DNA from 3 places in the Streptomyces sp. TM32 genome. Region 3 is predicted to be linked to each of the others. Evidence: riboswitches for the same ligand, from Rfam matches in the RefSeq annotation. Region 3 holds a riboswitch; each other region holds the start of a gene.
What was found. A riboswitch is a leader RNA that binds a small molecule or an ion and turns the genes downstream of it on or off. The one in region 3 is predicted to bind cobalamin.

Region 1: another riboswitch for cobalamin. It lies ahead of metE (5-methyltetrahydropteroyltriglutamate--homocysteine S-methyltransferase); the one in region 3 lies ahead of EST92_RS16170 (prenyltransferase/squalene oxidase repeat-containing protein).
Region 2: another riboswitch for cobalamin. It lies ahead of EST92_RS21515 (HoxN/HupN/NixA family nickel/cobalt transporter); the one in region 3 lies ahead of EST92_RS16170 (prenyltransferase/squalene oxidase repeat-containing protein).

The regions. Positions count from the first base shown of each region.
Region 1 covers NZ_SDIG01000161.1:7,355-12,503, forward strand. The annotation lists gene metE (5-methyltetrahydropteroyltriglutamate--homocysteine S-methyltransferase) at 1-2,178, opposite strand, end outside; cobalamin riboswitch at 2,337-2,553, opposite strand; gene EST92_RS26225 (aldo/keto reductase) at 2,717-3,775, shown strand; gene EST92_RS26230 (cupredoxin domain-containing protein) at 4,014-4,427, shown strand; gene EST92_RS26235 (hypothetical protein) at 4,466-4,933, shown strand; gene EST92_RS26240 (Ig-like domain-containing protein) at 4,979-5,149, opposite strand, start outside.
Region 2 covers NZ_SDIG01000106.1:6,073-11,221, forward strand. The annotation lists gene EST92_RS21500 (enoyl-CoA hydratase/isomerase family protein) at 1-746, shown strand, start outside; gene EST92_RS21505 (DoxX family protein) at 1,019-1,522, shown strand; gene EST92_RS21510 (VOC family protein) at 1,670-2,170, shown strand; gene EST92_RS21515 (HoxN/HupN/NixA family nickel/cobalt transporter) at 2,180-3,436, opposite strand; cobalamin riboswitch at 3,467-3,708, opposite strand; gene EST92_RS21520 (alpha/beta hydrolase) at 3,788-4,636, opposite strand; gene EST92_RS21525 (MarR family transcriptional regulator) at 4,633-5,149, opposite strand, start outside.
Region 3 covers NZ_SDIG01000063.1:8,094-13,242, reverse strand. The annotation lists gene EST92_RS16175 (MBL fold metallo-hydrolase) at 1-1,030, shown strand, start outside; cobalamin riboswitch at 1,134-1,289, shown strand; gene EST92_RS16170 (prenyltransferase/squalene oxidase repeat-containing protein) at 1,453-2,772, shown strand; gene EST92_RS16165 (SCO2322 family protein) at 2,772-3,431, shown strand; gene EST92_RS16160 (CbiQ family ECF transporter T component) at 3,428-4,588, shown strand; gene EST92_RS16155 (ABC transporter ATP-binding protein) at 4,585-5,149, shown strand, end outside.

The sequences.
Region 1 (5,149 bases), on a different contig from region 3:
TCCCTTGCGCAGTAGGGCTGTTGCCTCGTGTACGCCGGGCACGCGCGGGGAGTGGATGTCGTAGACGCCCGGCCCCACCTCGCGCGGATACCGGGCCGTGGCGAGCTCCCCGGCGACCTGCATATGGGAGCGGGCCGCCTCCAGGCTGATGACGTCGGCGTCGAGGTCGTCGATGGCCCGGAGGATGTCGCCGAACTCCGCGTAGCACATATGGGTGTGGATCTGGGTGTCCGGACGGACCCCGCCGGTGGTGAGGCGGAATGCCTCGGTCGCCCAGGCCAGGTACTCCGCATGGCCGGCAGCGCGCAGCGGCAGCGTCTCCCGCAACGCCGGCTCGTCGACCTGGATCACTGCACTCCCCGCCGCCTCAAGGTCGTTGACCTCGTCGCGCAGGGCGAGCGCCATCTGGCGGGCGGTGTCCGCGAGCGGCTGGTCGTCGCGGACGAAGGACCAGGCGAGCATGGTGACCGGTCCGGTGAGCATGCCCTTGACCGGGCGGTCGGTGAGCGACTGGGCGTACCGCGTCCAGCGCACCGTCATCGGCTCGGGGCGGGAGAGGTCACCGGCCAGGATCGGCGGGCGGACACAGCGGGTGCCGTAGGACTGCACCCAGCCGTGCTGGGTGGTGAGCGCGCCGGTCAGCTGCTCGGCGAAGTACTGGACCATGTCATTGCGCTCGGGCTCCCCGTGCACCAGGACGTCGAGTCCGGCCTTCTCCTGGAAGGCGAGGACCTCGCGGATCTCGGCCGCGATCCGCTCGTCGTAGACGGCGGCGTCGATCCGCCCGGCCCGCAGCGCGGCGCGGGCCCCGCGCAGCTGGTCGGTCTGCGGGAACGAGCCGATGGTCGTGGTCGGCAGCAGCGGCAGCCCGAGGTGGGCGCGCTGGGCGGCGGCCCGCTCGGCGTACGGCTGGGAGCGGCGGCAGTCGGCGTCGGTGACGGCCGCGGCCCGGGCCCGTACCGCCGGGTCGTGCGTGAGCTGCGAACGGGCGCGGGCCGCCAGGTCCGCCCGGTTGGCGGCGAGTTCGGCGGCGATCGCGCCGGTGCCCCGGCTCAGACCGCGCGCCAGCGTCACGACCTCGGCGGTCTTCTGCCGGGCGAACGCCAGCCAGCGGGCGATCTGCGGGTCGATCTCCCGCTCCACCCCGACGTCCAGCGGGACGTGCAGCAGCGAGCAGGACGACGACACATCGACCCGCTCGGCCAGACCGAGCAGCGTCCCCAGGGTGGCCAGCGACTTCTCGAAGTCGTTGAGCCATACGTTGCGGCCGTTGACGACCCCGGCGACCAGCCGCTTGCCGGGCAGCCCCCCGGCCGCCGCGAGGTCGGCGAGGTTGCCGGCCGCGGCGCCGGTGAAGTCCAGCGCCAGGCCCTCGACGGGCGCCTTGGCCAGCACCGGCAGCGCCTCGCCCAGCCGGTCGAAGTACGAGGCGACCAGCAGCTGCGGGCGGTCGGTGAGCGCACCGAGGTCCCGGTAGGCGCGGGCCGAGGCGTCGAGTTCGGCGGGGGAGCGGTCCTGCACCAGGGCCGGTTCGTCCAGCTGCACCCAGTGGGCGCCGGCCGCCCGCAGATCGGCGAGCACCTCGGCGTAGACGGGCAGCAGCCGGTCGAGCAGCGTCAGCGGGTCGAAGCCGGCCGCGACACCGGGCGCGGGCTTGGCCAGCAGAAGGTAGCTGACCGGACCGACCAGCACCGGGCGGGCGGTGAGGCCGAGCGCGAGCGCCTCCCGCAGTTCGGTCACCTGCTTGACGGAGTCCGCGGCGAAGACCGTGTCCGGTCCCAACTCCGGTACCAGATAGTGATAGTTGGTGTCGAACCACTTGGTCATCTCCAGCGGCGCCACGTCCTGGGTGCCGCGGGCCATCGCGAAGTAGCCGTCCAGGGGGTCGGCGGCCACCGCGGCGCGGTGCCGGGCCGGAATCGCCCCCACCATCACGGTGGTGTCCAGGACGTGGTCGTAGTACGAGAAGTCGCCGGTCGGCACCTCGTGGACACCGGCCTCGGCGAGCTGTTGCCAGGTGTCGCGGCGCAGTGCGGCGGCGGTCTTCCCGAGGGCATCGGCGCTGACGCGGCCCTTCCAGTAGCCCTCGACGGCCTTCTTCAGTTCCCGGTGCGGTCCCTGCCGGGGGTAGCCGTGGACGGTGGCGCGGGCGGCCGCGGCGGCGGATGTGCTGGTCACGGAACTCTCCTTCGCGAGTATGTCTCCATGGATCCCGGGACGGGTCGAGCGCGCGAAGGGACGGCGAACCGTGCGGGCCGCGGCGCCAACTCGCCGTCCGTGCCCGCCTGTGGTGTCCGCCGACCTTCCCTCGAGGTCACCGAGATCGCCCCGTGCGCCGGTCGCACGGGGGCACTGGCAGGTCTTCGGACTCGTGGGCACATCCGCCGAGGCGGACATCTACTGGCCGTCGCTTCCCAGACCCGGCCGGGTCCAGTGCGTATGACGGCGGTCGTTCCCACTCACCGCTGCGGGGCAGTCCCGGAATTCCACCGGGTTCCCTCTTGCGACGCGCCTGCCTGGCGGGCAGGGCGAACCAGTTGCACCTGCCACCCTAGACGAGTAAGTCCGATCTCCCTTCTGGCCCCCGGACTCCCGCGGGTGACATGGGCCACCGCCGCCGGGGACGCGCCCGCCGCCGTGCCTTGCTGTGGAGTGCACTCCAGCTCCTAGCGTGGGCGCAGGACGTGACCACCTGTCGCGGAACGAAGGGGACATCGTGCGGTACACACTGTTCGGCAGGACCGGCCTGCGGGTGAGCGAGCTGAGCCTGGGGACCATGACCATGGGCGGCGGCCGGGGATGGGGCACCGACAAGGACACCAGCAGCCGGATCCTGGACGCCTATGCGGACGCGGGCGGCAACTTCATCGACACCGCCAACAACTACACCGAGGGCTCCTCGGAGCGGATCCTGGGCGAGCTGCTCGAAGGCCGCCGCGACAACTTCGTGCTGGCTACCAAGTACACCTGCGCGACCCGCAAGGGCGACGTGAACGCCGCGGGCAACCACCGCAAGAACCTGGTCCGTTCGGTGGAGGCCAGCCTGGAGCGGCTGCGCACCGACCACGTCGATGTGCTGTGGGTGCACGCACGGGACCACTTCACGCCCGTGGAGGAGGTGATGCGGGCGCTCGACGACGTGGTGCGGTCGGGCAAGGTGCTCCATGTCGGCGTCTCCGACTGGTCAGCCTGGGAGATCGCCCAGGCCAACACCCTCGCCGAGCTGCGCGGCTGGACCGCGTTCGCGGGCTCGCAGCTGCGCTACAACCTGCTGGAGCGGACGCCGGAACGGGAACTGCTGCCGCAGGCCCGCGCCTTCGATCTGGCCGTGCTGGCCTGGGCGCCGCTCGCGGCCGGCAAGCTCACCGGCAAGTACCGCCGCGGGGAGACCGGCCGGCTGGACGGCGAGGCCGCGGACGGCCCACGCGACCCCCGGGCGGAGGAGACCGTCACCGCGGTGCTGGAGATCGCCGAGCAGGGCGGCTGGAGCCCGGCGCAGGTGGCGCTGGCGTGGCTGCGCGGCCGGCCCGGCACCGTCATCCCGATCATCGCCGCCACCAAGGAGAGCCAGCTCCGCGACAACCTCGGCGCGGTCGAGGTCACGCTCGACGCCGACGCGCTGGCGCGGCTCGACCGGACCAGCGCGGTCTCCCTCGGCTTCCCGCACGACTTCCTGCGGCAGCCACAGGTCGTCGAGAACGTCTACGGCGACCGCTGGGACCGGATCGAGGACCGCCGCTCCACCTACCGCCGGACGACCGGCGGGATCGGCTGACCCGCCGGCGGGGTCGGCCGACCGGCCGTCGGGATCCACGGACCGGCCGGCCGCCGCCGTCGAGACCCGCCCCTCCGGGGGGCCGCACGCCGCACCCCGCCGCCCGGCCCCCCCGGAGGGGCGGGTGTACGCCGAACGCCGCCGCCCGGATGGCCGGGCGGCGGCGTCTGCTGTCTATTGAGTCAGGAGGTGGCCCGCCCGGGGCCGGACCGGACGGACCGAAGGAGAAGGACGCCCGATGAGGAGAACCGCCGGCCCGGCCGTCGCCCTGGCCGCCGTCGCGCTGTGCACCGTGGGCCTCGGCAGCTGTACGAACAGCGGCGGCGGCACCGCCCCGGCCCGGTCCCGCACCCCCTCCGTGCCGACGGTGACCGCGGGGCCGACCGGCGCGGCCCCGGCCACCGCACGCCTGATCATCAAGGACTTCGCCTTCAAGCCGGCCGCCCTGTCCGTTCGGCCGGGCGGCACGGTCACCGTGGTCAACGAGGACTCCACCACCCACACCGTGACGGCCACCGGCTCGAAGGCCTTCGACACCGGCAGCATCGGGTCGGGCAAGACCGTCACCTTCAAGGCTCCGGGCAAGGCCGGCAGCTACCCCTTCATCTGCTCGATCCACCCGTACATGAAGGGCACGCTCACCGTCCGCTGACCGCTCGACCGCCGCTCACCATGAGGTTTGGAGATGCCGTGGCACCAGACAGCTCCGCACCGGAGCACGGCGCCGTACCGGGGCGCGGGCGGGGACGCCGGGTCGCCCGCGGCATCGCGCGGGTGCTCGCGGCGGCCGGGCTGGCCGTGGACGCCGCCGTCCATGCCCGGCTCGCCGCCCAGTACGACGCGGTCACCGCGACCATCGGCCAGGGCACCCTCTTCCGCGTCGAGGCCGTCCTCGCCGCAATCGCCGCCCTGCTGGTGCTGGTCTGGCGGCGGCCGGCGGTCGACCTCTTCGCCTGGCTGGTCGCCACGGGCGGCCTCGCGCTGCTGCTCCTGTACACCTACGTGGACGTCGGCACGCTGGGGCCGGTGCCGAACATGTACGAACCGGCCTGGATCAGGGACAAGAAGATCGCCGCCCTCGCCCAGGCCGTCGCCGTCCTGGCCACCGTCTTTCTGCTGTTCACCCGCGCCCGGCCGCAGGGCAGACACCGCAGATGAGCCTGCGCCGCGCGGGTCGGTCCCGGGTCGGTGCTGCCGCCCGGGTCAGTGGCCGAGCGCGCTGCGCTGCTGCCACTGCTGCCAGCTCTCCTGCCAGACCTCCAGGCCGTTGCCGACGTCGGTCTTGGCGGTGCTGCTGGTGCCCTTCACCTCGACCGTGGAGCCGATCGGGAGGAAGTCGTAGATCTTCTTGGCGTCCGAGGTGGTCATGCCGAA
Region 2 (5,149 bases), on a different contig from region 3:
CCCGGTCCGGTGCCGTCGGCGAGATCCGGATCGGTGACGGCGGCCGGCGCAACGCCCTTCCCGGCGCGGCCTGGGCGGCCCTGGCCCGGCGGATCAGGGAGCTCGGGGCGTGCCGGTCGCTGCGGGTGCTGGTGATCCGCGGGCAGGGCGACACCTTCTGCGCCGGGTCGGACATGACCGACTGGGTGGCGGCGGACCCCGGCCGTGTCGAGGAGTCCTTCGCCCACATGGAAGCGGCGTTCACGGCGATCGAGGACTGTCCGGTCCCGGTGATCGCCGAGGTCCGCGGGGTCGCCGCGGGGGCGGGGTGCCAGCTCGCCCTCGCCTGCGATCTGCGGCTCATGGCGGCCACCGCACGGATCGGGATGCCGATCGCCCGGCTCGGCATCCTCGCCAGCCCACTCTTCGCCGCCCGGCTGGTCGCCCTGGCCGGGCCGGGCACGGCACGGGAGCTGCTCTACACCGGCCGGCTGGTCGAGGCCCGTACGGCGGTGGCCCTCGGACTCGCCGACCACTGTGTCCCCGACGACCGGCTCGCCGAGCACGTCGGCCGCCTCGCCGCCGGGATCGCCGACCATCCGCCGGCGGCGATCCGGGCCGCCAAACGGGCCGTCGCCGCCGCCCTGGCACCGCAGCGCACGGCCACCGCCGCCCCGCAGCGGCCGGTGGTGGCCCGGCCCCACTTCGACCGCGCGATCGCCGCGTTCCTCGGGCGGCCGTCGGCGGCACCGCCGGACCGGTCCTGAGCCCGGACCCGCCCTGAGCCAGGACCCGTCCTGAGTCCGGACCGGGCCTGAGCCGGGAGGGCGTGTGGCGGGCGTGCGGATGGCGTGCGGCGGGCCGCCCGAGGCTGCCGCGCGCTGTTGTTCGCCGTGGGGGGTGCTGTGTATCGTCGAGAGTGACTTGAAGTTTCAAGTAACTGGTTCGTGAGTTCGCGGACCGGTCCTCGACCTGTGAAAGAGCGCTCCTGATGATGTCCCCCCTCAGCACTCTTGAGCCCTCCCGCCTCGGCGTATCGATGCGCGACAAACCCGCTCCGTACGGCTACGACGCCGGGCTGCTGGTGCTGCGGCTCGCGCTCGGGCTGACCATGGCGGCTCACGGCGCCCAGAAGCTGTTCGGCTGGTTCGGCGGTCCGGGGCTCGACGGGACCGGGCAGTTCTTCACGATGAGCGGCTATCCGGCCGGCCGGACGATGGCCGTCGTCGCCGGTCTCAGTGAGACGCTCGGCGGGCTCGGGCTGGCGGCCGGTCTGCTCACCCCGCTCGCCGCCGCGGCGGTCGTCGGCACGATGGTCAATGCCCTGGCCGTGAAGTGGGGCGGGGGCTTCTTCGCGCCCAAGGGCGTGGAGTACGAGCTGCTGCTGACCGCCGGTGCGGCGGCCCTGGCGCTGACCGGGCCCGGCCGCTTGGCCGTTGACCGCTTCCTGCCCGGCCTGCGGGTCCACCGGCCGGCCCGCGGCGCGGCCGCGCTGGTGCTGGGGGTGGTCGTGGCGGGCGTGATGCTGGTGGTCCGGAAGTGACACCGGGCGGGGAGGGCAGGAACGGGTGCCGCCCCGGGCACGGCAGGAACAGGCGCCGTCTCGGGACAGGCAGGAACAGCGGAGCCGGAAACGGGGAGTGCGGCGGCACCACGGTGGTGCCGCGGCGGAAGAGCGGAGAGCAGGACCATGCCGGTACGACGTCTCAACCACGCGGTGCTCTACGTACGTGAGGTGGCGCGGTCCGTCGCCTTCTACACCGAGGCCCTCGGGCTGACGGTGGATGTCGAAGTGCCGGGGCGCGCCGCGTTTCTCAGCGCTCCCGGCTCACTCAACGATCATGACCTGGGGCTGTTCACGGTGGGGCCCGGGGCCCCCGGGCCCGAAGCCGGACGGGTCGGGCTCTACCACCTCGCCTGGGAGGTCGGCACGCTCGGCGAACTCGTCGCGGCGCGTGACCGGCTCGACGAGCGGGGCGCCCTGCTGGGAGCCAGTGACCATCTCGTCGCCAAGTCGCTGTACGCCAAGGACCCGGACGGCAACGAGTTCGAGGTGATGTGGCGGGTGCCGCGCGAGGACTGGCCCGGCCCGGACCAGCCTGACCGCCTGCTGCCGCTCGATCTGGCGGCGGCCCTGGAGCGCTGGGGGCCGGACCTGGAGACGGGGGCGGCGGCGGGGTCGGCTACCTGACGGGGTCGGCTACCTGAGGGGAGACCGGGGCGGGGCCGGATCGGACAGGCTCGGCCCCTGCCCCGCTGCGGGACTCGGGTCGAGCACCTCTTTGTCGAGCACCTCTTTCTCGGTAGCTGCCGTACCTGTCAGATCTGCCGTAAACCCCGGATCCGCCTGCTGTGCTTGCCGGGTCCGCTCCGTCCAGCGCTTCTCGACGCCCGACAGTCGCCAGTACGCCAGCGCCGCGGCCCACACGACCACGAACAGGCCGACGATGATGAAGCCGACGTTGTCGAGGTCGAGGCCGGATATCCAGCCGGTCAGCGGGTCGGTGAGGGCGAGCTTGTCGTGCAGCACCGTCACCAGTTCGATCGTGCCGATGAAGAAGGCGACGGCGATCGAGAGGCCGGTGATCGCGAGGTTGTAGTAGACCTTGCGCACCGGGTTGGAGAACGCCCACTGGTAGGCGAAGTTCATGAAGGTGCCGTCGAGGGTGTCGAACAGGCTCATTCCGGCGGCGAAGAGCAGCGGCAGACACAGCACCGCGTACCAGGGCAGACCGGCCGCGGCGCCGCTGCCCGCCATCACCATCAGGGTCACTTCGGTCGCGGTGTCGAAGCCGATCCCGAAGAGGAAGCCGAGCGGGAACATCTGGCCGGGGCGGGAGACGGAGCGGGTGAACCGCCCCAGGAAGCGGTTCATGAAGCCGCGTGAGTCGAGTTGCCGCTCCAGCTCGGCCTCGTCGTAGCGGCCGCTGCGCATCTCGCGGAAGACCCGCCACATCCCGGAGAGCGCGATGAGGTTGAGGGCGGCGATGAGGTAGAGGAACGACCCCGAGACGGTGGTCCCGACCGTGCCCAGGATCTGGTGCATGCGGGACTCGTCGTTGAGCAGGATGCCGGCGAGCTGCGCGCCGCCTGCCACGAGGGCGGCCATCACGACGACCACGCTGGAGTGGCCGAGCGCGAACCAGAAGCCGACCGAGACCGGCCGCTTGCCGTCGGCCATCAGCTTGCGGGTGGTGTTGTCGATGGCGGCGATGTGGTCGGCGTCGAAGGCGTGCCGCATGCCGAGGGTGTACGCGGTGATGCCCAGCCCGACGCCGAAGACCCGGCTGCCGACGGTGTAGTGGTGCGGGACCACCAGCAGGAAGAGCACGCCGAAGGCGACGACGTGCAGTCCGGCTATGACGGCCATCAGGCCCGCGGTGCGGACGGTGTCCTGCCGGCGCCAGCGGAAGGCGCCGGAGGCAGGGGTGTTCGGGGTATCGGTGGACAGGGCCATCCGGCGGTCACGCTCCAGCACCTCGTGGATCAGTTCGTGAAATGCCGTGGCCGGTCTCCTGGCTTGCGGGTACCTCCCTGCTCCTCAAGAGCTGGGGTGCGCGCGTCCGCCCCGCCTTCCCGGCCGCGGGCTGCGGTCAGTGGCGCCGCAGAGGCGTCATGCGTCTGCGGAAGGGGTGGAAACTCCCCGATCACAGTGGCGAGGGCCGCTCCGGACTGGGACCTCAAGGTCCGTCACCGGTCTTCCCGAGCACCACGGCCCAGCCACTCTAACCGCCGCGGGGGAGGGGTGCGGTCCGTGGTCCGGGTCCGGGGACGGGCGGGAGCGCCGTCCGCGGGAGAGGCTCGTCCGTCACAGGTCCAGGGAGCAGAGAAAGGTATGGAGTTCCTGGTCGAAGAGCGCGGTGTTCTCCAGATTGACCATATGGCCCGCGCCCGGTACCCGGACCCTGTGGGCGCCGGGGACGGACAGCGCGATCGCATGGGCGTTGGCGGAGATGTCGCGGCCGTCGAGATCGCCGTCGCACACGACCGTCGGTACCCGGATTTCCCCCAGCCGCCCGGCGGCTCCGACCTCAAGGGGCATCCCGCCCCCCGTCCCCTCGCCGTGCACCTCCACATTGGCCTCGGCCGAGGCGCGCATCCGCTCACGGAATCCCGGGTGCACCGCGGACGGTTCGCGGTGCGGTCCGTCCACCCACATCCGCAGGAAGTGCTCGATATAGCGCTCCACGCCGTCCGGTGCGCCGATCGCCGCCACCTGCTCCTTGATGTGCTCCAGGATGAAGGGGTCGGTGAAGGCGCGGCCGCTGATCCCGGGCGAGGCGAGTGCGAGAGCCGCCACCCGGTCCGGGTGGGCGAGGGCGGTGTCCAGCGCGACCCGGGCGCCGTGGGAGAGGCCGACGAGGACGGCGCGGGGCACGTCGAGGGCGTCGAGAAGCGCGCACAGGTCGTCGTGAGGGGCGTAGTCACCGGCCACGGTGGAGGACAGGCCGTGGCCGCGGAGGTCGTAACGGATCGCGCGCAGGCCGGAGTTCACCAGCCAGGCGAACTGCTCGTCCCACATGTGTTGGTCGAGCATCGCGCCGTGCAGCAGTACCACCGCGGGGCCCGAGCCCGCCGTCTCGTAGAAGAGTTCGCCCTCCTCGACCGGCACGAGGCCGTTGTCGATCTCGGACCAGGCGGTGATTCTGCGGGTCATTCTCTGAGCCGTCCTTTGTGCGTCGGATGGGGTGAGCTGGGCTGGATGCGGCTGGCGTCGGTATTGCCGCGACTGTCGGGTTCCTCCGGAGGAACGTGTGAGCCGTTCCCGAGGTGCCGGAATTCCTCACCGAGTCGGTCGAGTACGTGCAGCGCGGTGCGGAGGTCCTCGGCGGGTAGATCGGCCAGCCGCTGCCGCAGCTGCGCCGTCTCGAACGTCCGGATCCCGCGTATCGCCTCCGCGCCCTCGCTCGTGAGCTGGATCAGCGACGAGCGGCGGTGGGCGGGGTTGGGTGCCGTCACCGCCAGGCCCAGTTCGACGGCGTGGTTCACCCAGCGCTGCACCGGCTGCCGGTCGAGGTCCATCGCGCGCGCCAACTGCGGGACGGTCCGCGGACCGTCGGCGTGCAGCGCGTCCAGTAGTGCGTGTTCGCCGGCGGTCAGGCCCGTGCCGGACAGTTCGCGTTCCACCACGCGCACGACCGTGCGGTGCAGTGGCCACAGGCGCCGGATG
Region 3 (5,149 bases):
CATCGCCGTCCCCATCCCGGACAACCCGCTCGGCCACACCCTCGTCCACCTCCTGGAGACCGACCGGGGGCCGGTGCTCATCGACACCGGCTGGGACGACCCGGACTCCTGGGACACCCTCGTCGCCGGCGTCGCCGCCTGCGGTTTCGCTCTCACCGACCTCCACGGCGTACTGATCACCCACCACCACCCCGACCACCACGGCCTCTCCGCCAAGGTGCGGGAGGCCTCCGGCGCCTGGCTCGCGATGCACGCCGCGGACACCGCCGTGGTCCGCCGCACCCGCGGGGCCACGTCGGACCAGTGGCTCGACCACCTCATCGCCAGGCTCGCGGCGGCGGGCGCGCCGGACGGCCATCTGGCGCCGCTGCGCACGGCCCGGGCCACCGGGGGCGGCCGGCGGATGCCCGGCATGCGGGCCGCGCTGCCGGACCGCGAGATCGGCCCCGGCGAGCTGCTCGATCTGCCGGGGCGCCGGCTGCGCGCGATCTGGACACCCGGGCACACCCCGGGCCATGTGTGTCTGCATCTGGAGGAGGAGCACCCCGCCCGGCGGACCCGCGGCTTCGGCCGGCTCTTCTCCGGTGACCACCTCCTGCCGGGCATCACTCCGCACATCGGCCTGTACGAGGACCCGGCCGGGAACTCGGGCGAGGCCGCCGACCCCCTGGGCGACTACCTCGACTCCCTCGAACGCGTCGGCCGGCTCGCCCCCGCCGAGGTGCTGCCCGCGCATCAGCACGCCTTCACCGACGCCGGCGGCCGCGTCCGCACGCTCCTGGCCCACCACGAGGAGCGGCTCGACCGGTTGCGGACGCTGCTGAGCGAACCCCGCACGCCCTGGCAGCTCGCCATGGCCATGGAGTGGAACCGCCCCTGGGAGCAGATCCCTTACGGCTCCCGCACCATCGCCGTCTCGGAGGCCGAGGCACATCTGCGCCGACTGGTGAAACTGGGTCATGCGGAGTGCGTGCCGGGCTCCGGCCCCGTGCAGTATCAGGCGGTGGACGGGGGCGGTGGCCGGGCGTAGGGGATGCGTCGTGGGTATCTGCGGGTTCGTCCTGTGTCCGTGCAGCTCGTACGCGGTGCGTCTCCGGCTCGTACGGGCGAGCGAATGCCGGGCGGGCCGCCGGTTAAGGTGTGCGGGACAACTTCATCCGTGTCCGATCGGGGGAAGCCGGTGGAAATCCGGCGCTGACCCGCAACCGTGAGGACGGCCCGTCCACGCCCCAGGCCGGCGCGGAGCGGCCGTACGAGCCGGAACACCCGAGGGGCACGACCAAGGCTCCCGCCACACCGGCCGTCCGCCCGCGGACGGCCGGTGCGCGGCACCGTCGAGGTATACGGAGCTGAGCCCGGTGCCACCGCGCCCGATCCCCGGATCGGTGCCCGGGTGGGCGGCCGAGCGCGGCTGCGTGGCCGCCGCGACCCGACCCGAGAGGCACCGACCCGATGGCCCCCACGGCTTCCCTGGCCCAGCAGGCCCCCGCGCCGCACTCCGGCGCCCCCTTGGCGCGCCGCGCCGCCACGGCGCTGGCGGCCGCGATGGTGCTGGGCGCGGCAGCCGCCCCTGCCGCGTACGCTGCCGCCCCTGCCGCTACCGCCGGTTCCCCGTCCGCCGCGGCCAAGAAGCTGCCCTCGGGTCTGTACGGCACCAAGGACCCGCAGTACGACGGGGTGTGGCGGCAGTCGCTCGCGCTGCTGGCGCAGCACACGGTGGGGGTGCGCCCGGCGACGTCGGCCGTGCGGTGGCTGGTCGGGCAGCAGTGCGCGGACGGCGCGTTCACCGCCTTCCGAGCCGAGCCGGGCAAGCCCTGTGCCGCCAAGACGATGCGGGACACCAACCAGACAGCCGCCGCGGTGCAGGCGCTGGCCGCGTTGGGCGGGCACGGCGCCAGCGTGGACAAGGCGGTGGGCTGGCTGAAGTCGGTGCAGAACGACGACGGCAGCTGGAGCTCGATGCCCGGCTCGCCCGGCGACGCCAACTCCACCTCCGTGGTCATCGGGGCGCTCGCGGCAGCCGGGCAGAAGCCGGCGTCGGTGACGTCGAAGAAGCACCGGACCCCCTACGACGGGCTGCTCACCTTCCGACTCGGGTGCGCGGGCAAGGAGGACGCGCACGGCGCGTTCACCTTCCAGCTCAAGGGCGCGGCTGCGAACGCCGACGCCACCGCGGCCGCCGCAACCGGCGTGCTCGGCAAGGGCTTTGTCGTCGCGCCCACCGGCCGCCGCGACCGGACCCCGGTCGCGCCGCCGGCCTGCAAGGACGGCAAGGACAAGGCGGGCAGGGTCTCCGCGACGCAGGCCGCGGACGGCGGCGCCGCCTATCTCGTCGCCCAGCTCGACAAGAACGGGCAGCACCTTCTGTCCGCGATGCCGGGCGCCGAGCCGCAGCCCGACGTCGGCAACACCGCGGACGCCGTGGTGGCGCTGGCGGCCGGCGGACACGGCGCCGAGGCCCGACGGCCGCTGGCCTGGCTTCAGAAGAACGCGACGGGCTGGGCGCGGCAGAACGGCCCCGCCGCGTACGCCCAGCTGGTGCTGGCCGCGCACGCCACCGGCAGCGACCCGCGCTCCTTCGGCGGCACCGACCTGGTCACCGCGCTCAACGCCACCGGCCCCGAGCCGGCCGCCGTCCCGGGCAAGCACTCCCAGGCCGCCGCCAAGGACGACGACGGCGGCGGCATGCCGTGGTGGATCATCGGCGTCGGCCTCGCCTTCGGCGCAGGCCTCGGTTTCCTGCTCAGCGGCCGCAAGAGGGGCGGGCACTGATGCGGCGCGCCACCCTCGCCGGCGCCGCGCTGCTGGCCGGCACGGTCACCGGTCTGGCCGCCGGGCCCGCCCAGGCCCAGGAGTACCGCTACTGGTCCGTCTGGGAGGGCAAGGGCAGTTCCTGGACGTACGCCACCGAGGGGCCGGGCACCCTGCGGCCGGCCGACGGTGCGGTCGCCGGGTTCCGCTTCGCCGTCGGCGCCGATTCCGCCGCGGCCGGCAAGCCCCGTACGGCGCCCGGTTTCGACGCGATCTGCCGGGCCACCCCCGCCGAGGAGGGCCGCAAACGGGTCGGCGTCGTCGTCGACTTCGGTACCGCGGCGGACGCGCCCGGCGGCGAGCGGCCACCGGCGTCGCGGACGGCGTGCGCCCAGGTGTCCGAGGACGCCTCGGCGGGCGAGGCGCTGGCGGCGGTCGCCCGGCCGCTGCGCTACGACGCGAGCGCCTTGCTGTGTGCCGTCGCCGGTTACCCGAAGGCGGGGTGCGCGGAGCGGGTGAACGACTCGAAGGGGGCACGGTCCGCGGCGTCGCCGGCCCCGGGCGCGGCGGCGGACGGCGGGGACGACGGCGGGCCGTCCACCGGGCTGTTCGGCGGCATCGCGGTCCTCGTGGTCCTGGGTGCGGCGGCCGGGTGGCAGCTCCGCCGCCGGCGCGGATGAGCGCCCCGCGGGCGACCCGTACCACCGCGCTGCCGGCCGGCGCCTGGTGGCTGTGGGCGCTCGGCCTGGCCACCGCGGCCTCCCGCACCACCGATCCGCTGCTGCTGGGGCTGCTGGTGGGGGTGGCCGGTCATGTCGTGGCGGCCCGCCGTACGGAGGCGCCCTGGGCCCGTTCGTACGGGGCGTTCGTCAAGCTCGGCCTGGTCGTGATCGCAGTCCGGCTGGTCTTCGCCTTCTTCCTGGGGTCGCCGATTCCCGGCACGCACACCCTGGTCACGCTGCCCGAAGTGCCGCTGCCCGACTGGGCGAAGGGAGTCCGGATCGGCGGCCGGGTCACCGCGGAGGGCATGGTCTTCGCCCTGTACGACGGGCTGAAACTGGCCACCCTTCTCATCTGTGTGGGCGCCGCCAATGCGCTCGCCCATCCGGCGCGGCTGCTGAAGTCGCTGCCCGGCGCGCTGTACGAGGTGGGCGTCGCGGTCGTCGTCGCGATGACGTTCGCCCCGAACCTGGTCGCCGACGTCCAGCGGCTGCGCGCCGCCCGCCGGCTGCGCGGCCGCCCCGACCGCGGGTTGCCGGCGCTCCTCCAGGTCGGCATGCCGGTGCTGGAGGGCGCGTTGGAGCGTTCGGTGGCGCTGGCCGCGGCCATGGACGCGCGGGGCTACGGCCGCAGCGCCGACGTGCCGCGGGCCGTACGGCACACCACCTCCGTCCTCACCCTCGGCGGGCTGCTCGGCGTCTGCGCCGGGACGTACGGGCTGCTGGGCGAGGGCGGCGGCTACGGTCTGCCGCTGCTGCTGGCCGGACTGGCGGCGGCGCTGGGCGGGCTGTGGCTCGGCGGCCGGCGGTCGGTGCGCAGCCGCTACCGGCCCGAGCGGTGGGGCGTGCGCGCCTGGCTGGTCGCGGGCTCCGGCATCGCCGTCGCCACCCTGATGATCTGGGCCAACTCCTACGCGCCCACCGCCCTCCACCCACCCGCCGTCCCGCTCACCGCCCCTGTCCTCCCCCTCTGGCCGGCCGTCTCCGTGCTCGTGGGACTGCTGCCCGCGTCCGTCGCCCCGCTCCCGCCGGGCGGGGACCGGGCGGACCGCACCGCGTCCCGGGGCCGTGGCCGTGCCGTCGATGTCGATCCGCGTGCGAAGGAGCCCACCCCGTGATCCGGTTCGAGCAGGTCTCGGTCACCTACGGCGACGCCACGGCGCCGGCCGTCCAGGGCATCGACCTGACCGTCCCCGAGGGCGAACTGTGCCTGCTGGTCGGGCCCTCCGGCGTCGGCAAGTCCACCGTCCTGAACGCCGTCTGCGGTCTCGTCCCGCACTTCACCGGCGGCACCCTGCGCGGCCGGGTCACCGTCGACGGCCGGGACACCCGCACCCACAAGCCGCGCGAACTGGCCGATGTCGTCGGCACCGTGGGCCAGGACCCACTGGCGCACTTCGTCACCGACACCGTGGAGGACGAGCTCGCCTACGGCATGGAGTCGCTCGGCCTCGCCCCCGACGTGATGCGCCGGCGCGTCGAGGAGACCCTGGACCTGCTGAGCCTGGCCGAGCTGCGCGACCGCGCCCTGGCCACGCTCTCCGGCGGACAGCGGCAGCGGGTGGCGATCGGGTCGGTCCTGACCCCCCACCCCAAGGTCCTGGTCCTCGACGAGCCGACCTCGGCGCTCGACCCGGCCGCCGCCGAAGACGTGCTCTCCGTGCTCCAGCGCCTGGTGC